Ruegeria pomeroyi DSS-3: one gene and its partner. The main gene of each other region encodes a partner of the protein of the gene in region 2 in a complex. Links are inferred from orthologs where the notes say so. Each region holds a gene or a part of one and is shown on either strand. Other genes may lie near its edges.

What was found.
Region 1: the proteins of carB (region 2) and carA are in contact, whole or in part, in a solved structure (PDB 1KEE), measured with the Escherichia coli proteins. The link is inferred for Ruegeria pomeroyi DSS-3 from one-to-one orthologs.

The regions. Positions count from the first base shown.
Region 1 is NC_003911.12:1,442,802-1,446,046, forward strand. What follows is about bases 160-3,090. They hold carA (glutamine-hydrolyzing carbamoyl-phosphate synthase small subunit), read right to left. Parts: upstream 2,243-3,090; coding sequence 1,076-2,242; downstream 160-1,075. Other genes in these bases: SPO_RS07020 (glycosyltransferase family 2 protein), read right to left, coding at 160-974; SPO_RS07030 (GatB/YqeY domain-containing protein), read left to right, coding at 2,431-2,910. Outside these bases: more of SPO_RS07020, read right to left, coding at 1-159; SPO_RS07035 (hypothetical protein), read right to left, coding at 3,124-3,245. UniProt on the Escherichia coli protein: Small subunit of the glutamine-dependent carbamoyl phosphate synthetase (CPSase).
Region 2 is NC_003911.12:977,355-981,595, forward strand. What follows is about bases 10-3,936. They hold carB (carbamoyl-phosphate synthase large subunit), read right to left. Parts: upstream 3,579-3,936; coding sequence 210-3,578; downstream 10-209. Other genes in these bases: SPO_RS04645 (VOC family protein), read right to left, coding at 10-18; SPO_RS04655 (aminodeoxychorismate synthase component I), read left to right, coding at 3,775-3,936. Outside these bases: more of SPO_RS04645, read right to left, coding at 1-9; more of SPO_RS04655, read left to right, coding at 3,937-4,241. UniProt on the Escherichia coli protein: Large subunit of the glutamine-dependent carbamoyl phosphate synthetase (CPSase).

The DNA of each region.
Region 1 (3,245 bases), 470 kb from region 2 along the record:
AGCCCCTGATGGCCGGGAACCTCGATCACCCGCATCCAGGCCGGTAGGGTGCATTGGGACAGGGTCTGGCGGGTCACTTCGTCCTTTTCCTCGAGCACCAGAATGACATCCAGCAGCGCCTTGGGATAGGTCAGCCGGCTGAGCCGGGTAACCAGCGCGGTGGCGATCTCGCGCTCCTTGTAAAGCGGTACCAGGACCGAGATCTTGGGCAGTCGCAGGCCCTGGATCTCTGCGGCCAGCCCGGGGGCATGCGGCGCGGTCAAATGGGACTGGTTCATCAGATGCGCCAACAGGGCCACCGCCTTGAGGCCAGCGAACAAGGACAAGGTGAACACCGCGGCCAGAAACAGCAGGGTAAGGCCCTTTATCGGTGCCAGCAGCAGCAGGATCAGCAGTGAAAGCAGGACCACACTGCCCGCGATCCGGCTGCGCCAGTTCCAGGTACGGCAGCTGTAGAGCGGCGCGACCCGGGTTTCGGCCAGTTGTGCCAGGGTCGGCGCGTAATGCCGGGCCAGGGCGGTGTCGATCTGGTCGCGGCTGGAAAGTGCCGGCATCAGGAGGATGCCGGTCTGCGCCATTTCGGCGCGCAACTGGTCGAACCGGTCGGGGCGGGCGGTGGCGATGATCACCATCGGCCCCAAACGCATCCAGGGGATGGCCCCATGCCGCAGCCAGAAATCGAGCGGCATCAGACCGCAGAGTTCGGCGCGCGGCGGGTCGGAGGCCAGATCGGCCCATTGCACCCCGTTCTGCAGGGCCAGCGCGCGCAGGATATCATTGGGTTCGGCCCAGCCCTCGGCGATCAGGATCTCTCCAATCGGCGCATCGAGCCGCAGTTGCATCTGCAGGGCCTGCACCAGCTGCGCCTGGCTGATCACCCCGCTGCGCACCAGATAGCGCCCCAGCGGCAGATGCGGTTCCGGCGCCGGATGGGCCAGGCTGGCAGAGCTTAGCCTGAGATGTAGGTCGCTCATGATGTGCAGCCCCGACAACCGTTCCGGCAGTCAGGGTTGCTCAATTCAGGTTAATAGAGCGTTAACAGCAGACAAAATCGTCTGAGAAAACAACTTCTTTGTCAGACTTCCGCTTTTTGCGCATCCATTGCCGCGGCAAAGCGTTCGAACAGATAGAAGCTGTCCTGCGGGCCCGGGCTGGCCTCGGGGTGATACTGCACCGAGAAGACAGGCCGCTCGCTCATGCGGATGCCGCAGTTGGAGCCGTCAAACAGCGAGCGGTGGGTTTCCACCACCCCCTCGGGCAGGCTTTGCGCATCCACGGCAAAGCCGTGGTTCATCGAGGTGATCTCGACCTTGCCGGTTTCCAGGTCCTTGACCGGGTGGTTGGCACCGTGATGGCCGTGGTTCATCTTGACGGTGCGGCCGCCAAGCGCCAGCGCCAGCATCTGGTGTCCCAGGCAGATGCCAAAGACGGGCAGGGAAGTGGTATCGAGGATCTCGCGGATCATCGGCACGGCATATTCACCTGTCGCTGCCGGGTCGCCGGGACCGTTGGACAGGAACACGCCGTCGGGTGCATGGGCCAGCACCTCGGCCGCGGTGGCCGTGGCGGGCAGCACGGTCACGTCACAGCCCGACGAGGCAAGGCAGCGCAGGATATTGCGCTTGGCACCATAGTCGATGGCGACAACCTTGTGCTTGGGCGCCTCCTGCCGGGCATAACCCTCGGGCCAGGCCCAGCGCATCTCGTCCCAGCGATAGCTTTGGGCACAGGTGACGTCCTTGGCCAGGTCCATGCCTTCGAGCCCGGCAAAGCCGCGCGCGGCGGCAATCAGGGCGGCCAGATCGAACTTACCTTCGGGATCGTGGGCCAGGGCCACATGCGGCGCGCCCTGCTGACGGATGGCGCGGGTCAGGCGGCGGGTATCGACACCACCGATGGCGATGCGACCGCGCCGGGCCAGCCAGCCCTTGAGCTCTTCGGCGGCGCGCCAGTTCGAGGCAGCGGTCGGGTCCCATTTCACCACCATGCCGGCGGCAACCGGATCGGTTGTTTCGTCATCTTCGGGGGTGACGCCTACATTGCCGATATGGGGGAAGGTGAAGGTCACGATCTGGCCCGCATAAGAGGGATCGGTCATGATCTCTTGATAGCCGGTCATCGCCGTGTTGAAGCACAGCTCGGCCACGGTCTGGCCGGTGGCGCCGAAGCCGGTGCCGTAAAACACTGTTCCATCGGCCAGAACCAGGCATGCGGTGGGCTTGGACAGGGGGTTCTGGGCCATGGCGCGACTCTCTATCTCTGGGTAAATCGGCGCATACCTAAGGGTCTTGTGGCCTTGGGTCAACCCTGATCAATTTTTGTGCTTTTGTTGTTTTTCAATAACTTAACTATATTGCGCCCCGGTTGTGTCGTGCTTTTTCTTTCGCTATGTTCGGGAACTTGAACAATGTCAGGGGATGGGCAGTTCCAATGGATATGCGGGCACGTGTGAATACCGCGCTGAAACAGGCGATGAAGGACAAGGCGGCCGATCGGTTGTCGACCCTGCGCCTGATCAATGCGGCGATCAAGGATCGCGATATCGCGGTGCGCGGCAGCGGCGATGAAGAGGCCGCCTGTTGCGGCGATGCCGAGGTTCTGGCCATTCTGGGCAAGATGACCAAGCAGCGCCAGGAAAGCGCGCGCGCCTATGAAGAGGGCGGACGGCTGGATCTGGCCGAGCGCGAGCGTCAGGAAATCTCGGTGATCGAGGAGTTTCTGCCCAAGCAGCTGGACGAGGACGAGGTCGAAAGCGCCGTGCGTGCCGCGATCACTGCGACCGGCGCCGGGTCGATCCGCGACATGGGCAAGGTGATGGGCGAGCTGAAGGCGCGCTATACCGGCCAGATGGATTTCGGCAAGGTCGGCCCGATGGTCAAGGATCAGCTCTGCGCCGCCGGCAATTGCTGATCCGACCTTGTGAGGACCAATAGAAAAGGCCCGCCCGCGCGGGCCTTTGCGAAAATGGTGCAACGTCGGGCCGGTCGCATTGTAGCCGTGACGCCATGTCGAATAGCAGCTTGCGAAGATATCTTCGGGAGCTGTCTGCGTCGGATGTCGGTGAAGCGGACTTAGCCGCCACTAATCTACCAATTTACCAAAGGTGTCGCTCACGCTCAAAGCTTATGTGCGAGGAAATACGGCAAACAACAGAAAACCGCTTGAAAGTATTGCTGCAAATACCAAGAACACCTTCCGGTTAAACCTGTAGTTTTCGTGAGTTGGATCAAGAAGTTCCCAATGGT
Region 2 (4,241 bases):
GGTGGTGTAGATATTCATGGGGGTGCCTCGCAGGGATCGATTGCGCGATCATGCGTGGTCTCTGGCCCCGGCGAAAGCCTGAAAGACGAATGTTGCATCTGACAGAGAAAGGCCGGGGGACGCCGTCCCCCGGACCCCCTGGGAGTATTTTCGACCAGAAAGAAGCAGGAGAGACCGGTTTTCGCCGGTTTCTCCCGGTTTTTGGGGTGTCACCCCTGAAGGCTGCGCACTTCGATATCGCCTTCGGCCTGGGCCTTGATCGCCAGCGCGGCGGCGTTGCTGCCGGCGGCGGTGGTGAAATAGGGGATCTTGTCATAGAGCGCGATCGAGCGGATGGCCTTGCTGTCGCTCACCGCCTGGGCGCCTTCGGTGGTGTTCATAACCAGATGCACCTGACCGTCCTTCAGCATGTCGACCACGTCGGGGCGGCCCTCATAGACCTTGTTCACGATCTCGCAGGGCACGCCGTGACCCTCCAGCCAGCTTTGCGTTCCGCGCGTGGCAACCAGGGTGAAACCCTGATCCACCAGCACCTGCGCGGCCTCGAGCATGGCGGCGCCCTTGTCGGCGTCCTTGATCGAGATGAAGGCGCGGCCTTCGCTGGGCAGCACCATGCCCGCGCCCATCTGCGCCTTGAGGAAGGCGCGCGCAAAGGAGCGGTCCCAGCCCATCACCTCGCCGGTGGAGCGCATTTCGGGGCCGAGGATGGTGTCGACGCCGGGGAAACGGGCAAAGGGCAGCACCGCCTCCTTGACCGAGAACCACGGCATGTTGGGATCCGCGAGCGTCATCTGGTCGGCGATCTTGGTATCCTCGCCCTCCTTGTAGGGGGGACGCATCGGGAAGGCGCTGAGTTTCTCACCCGCCATGACACGCGCGGCGATCGAGGCGATCGCAGAGTCCGTGGCCTTGGCCACGAAGGGCACCGTGCGGCTGGCGCGCGGGTTGACCTCGATCAGATAGATCTCGTCCACGCCCTGCTCGTTGGCCTTGATCGCAAACTGCACGTTCATCAGGCCGACCACGTTCAGGGCGCGGGCCAGCTTGTTGGTCTGATCCTTGATCTGCTCGATGATCTCGGCCGACAGCGAATAGGGCGGCAGCGAACAGGCGCTGTCGCCCGAGTGCACGCCAGCCTCTTCGATATGCTGCATGATGCCGGCCACATGCACCGCCTCGCCATCGCAGAGCGCGTCGACGTCCAGTTCCACCGCGCCCGACAGGTAGCTGTCCAAGAGCACCGGGCTGTCACCCGAGACCACCACCGCCTCGGCGATGTAGCGGCGCAGCTGGTCCATGTCGCGCACGATTTCCATGGCGCGGCCACCCAGCACGTAAGAGGGGCGGATCACCAGCGGGAAGCCGATATCCTCGGCAATTGCCAGCGCCTGAGCGTCGGTCGAAGCGATGCCGTTCCTGGGCTGTTTCAGGCCCAGACGGTTGACCAGATCCTGGAACCGCTCGCGGTCCTCGGCCAGGTCGATGGCATCGGGCGTGGTGCCCAGGATCGGGATACCGGCCTGTTCCAGCGCGTTGGCGAGTTTCAGCGGGGTCTGGCCGCCGAACTGCACGATGACGCCATGCAGGGTGCCGTTCTGCTGCTCGACCCGCAGGATTTCCATCACATGCTCGAAGGTCAGCGGTTCGAAATACAGCCGGTCCGAGGTGTCATAGTCGGTCGACACGGTTTCCGGGTTGCAGTTGATCATGATGGTTTCATAGCCGACATCGGTCAGCGCGAAACAGGCGTGACAGCAGCAATAGTCGAACTCGATCCCCTGGCCGATCCGGTTGGGGCCGCCGCCCAGGATGACCACCTTCTTGCGGTCGGAGGGGCGCGCCTCGCATTCCACCTCGCCCATCATCGGGGCCTCGTAGGTGGAATACATATAGGGGGTCTGGGCCTCGAACTCGGCGGCGCAGGTGTCGATCCGCTTGAACACGGCGGTAACGCCCAGGTTGTGGCGGGCGCGGCGCACGTTGTCCTCGTCGCGGCCGGTCAGCTGGCCCAGACGCGCATCGGTGAAGCCCAGCATCTTGAGCGCGCGCAGGCCTTCCTCGGTGGTGGGCAGGCCGGTCTTGCGCAGGGCGCGTTCCTCTTCGACGATTTCGCGGATCCGGGCCAGGAACCAGGGGTCGAACTTGGTGACGCCAAAGATCTCGTCATCCGACAGACCGTGCCGCATCGCCTGGGCGATGGTGCGCAGCCGGTCGGGGGTCTGGCGGCTGATCGCCTTGATCACATGCGCCTTGTCATCGGCGCCCTCGACCGCGTCCCAGAGCCCGACCGACAGGCCGGGAATGGTGACCTCGTCAAAGCCGGTCAGGCCCGATTCCATCGAGGCCAGCGCCTTTTGCATCGATTCGTGGATGGTGCGGCCGATCGACATCGCCTCGCCCACCGATTTCATCGCGGTGGTCAGGTAGGGTTCCGATCCGGGGAACTTCTCAAACGCGAATTTCGGGATCTTGGTGACGACATAGTCGATGGTCGGCTCGAAGCTGGCAGGCGTCACCTTGGTGATGTCATTGTCGAGTTCGTCCAGCGTATAGCCCACCGCCAGCTTGGCCGCGATCTTGGCAATCGGGAAGCCGGTGGCCTTCGACGCCAGCGCGGACGAGCGCGACACCCGCGGGTTCATCTCGATCACCACCATGCGGCCATCGGCTGGGTTCACCGCCCATTGCACGTTCGAGCCGCCGGTCTCGACGCCGATCTCGCGCAGCACGGCGATCGAGCCGTTGCGCATGATCTGGTATTCCTTGTCGGTCAGCGTCAGGGCGGGGGCGACGGTGATCGAGTCGCCGGTATGCACGCCCATCGGATCGACGTTTTCGATGGAACAGACGATGATCGCATTGTCCGCCTTGTCGCGGACGACCTCCATCTCGTATTCCTTCCAGCCCAGCAGGCTTTCGTCGATCAGGATCTGCGCCACCGGCGAGGCTTCGAGGCCGGAGCGGCAGAAATGCTCGTAGTCGTCGCGGTTATACGCCACGCCGCCACCGGTGCCGCCGAGCGTAAAGGCGGGGCGGATGATCGCGGGCAGGCCGATATCCTCGAGCGCGTCCATCGCCTCGGCCAGGCCCGCGCGGATGTCGAATTTGCCCTTCTCGTTCTTGGGGGCCGATACGATGGTTGCCTTGGGATTTTCCAGCCCGATCCGGTCCATCGCCTCGCGGAACAGCTTGCGATCCTCGGCCATTTCGATGGCATGGCGCTTGGCGCCGATCATCTCGACCCCGAACTTGTCCAGCACGCCCATTTCCTCGAGCGCGAGCGAGGTGTTCAGCCCGGTCTGCCCGCCCATGGTGGGCAGCAGCGCGTCGGGGCGCTCTTTCTCGATGATCTTGGCGACCACTTCGGGGGTGATCGGCTCGATATAGGTGGCGTCCGCCAGGCCCGGATCGGTCATGATCGTGGCCGGGTTCGAGTTCACCAGGATCACCCGGTAGCCCTCTTCGCGCAACGCCTTGCAGGCCTGCGCGCCGGAATAGTCGAATTCACAGGCCTGCCCGATCACAATCGGCCCCGCTCCAATGATCATGATCGACTGGATGTCGGTTCTCTTCGGCATGGCTGGCCCCTTTGATTTTCATGCGAGTCACGAGCGCCCACCCAGCGCTCAAATTGTCGTGCGTTATAGGCGCCTCGGGGAAAGGTGCAAGAGGGATCGGAAAGCGGCGCGGTTTTGCCGCTTTCGCCTCTTTCACCCGGGCGTGAAATCTCTATACCCCAGGCTCACGCCAATTGGCAGAGGGGGACGGGCCCAGATGCAGCTTCGTTTCGATCACGGGCCTTGCGGGGCCGGAACCGGATTCGACCGCCCGGTGCGGCTGATCCGGGCCGATACCGCCGCACAGGTGCCGGCGGCGCTGGCTGATCTGGATGCGGCGCGGGCGGATGGCGCCTGGCTGGCGGGTTATGCCAGTTACGAGCTGGGCTATGCGCTGGAACCGCGTCTGGCCGGGCTGATGCCCGAAGGGCGGCGGCTGCCGCTTCTGTGTTTCGGCGTTTATGACGGGCCAAGGGTGCTGCCGCTGCCGACCCCCGGCGGCGGGATCGGTGATTTCGCCCCCCGCTGGGACGGCGCGCGCTATGGCGCGGCCTTCGACCAGGTGCACAGCGCCATCGGCGCCGGAGAGTTCTATCAGGCCAATCTGACCTTTCCGGTCGATCTGCGTCTCCACGGCGCCGCGCCCGCGCTTTATGCCGCGCTTGCCGCGCGTCAACCGGTGGG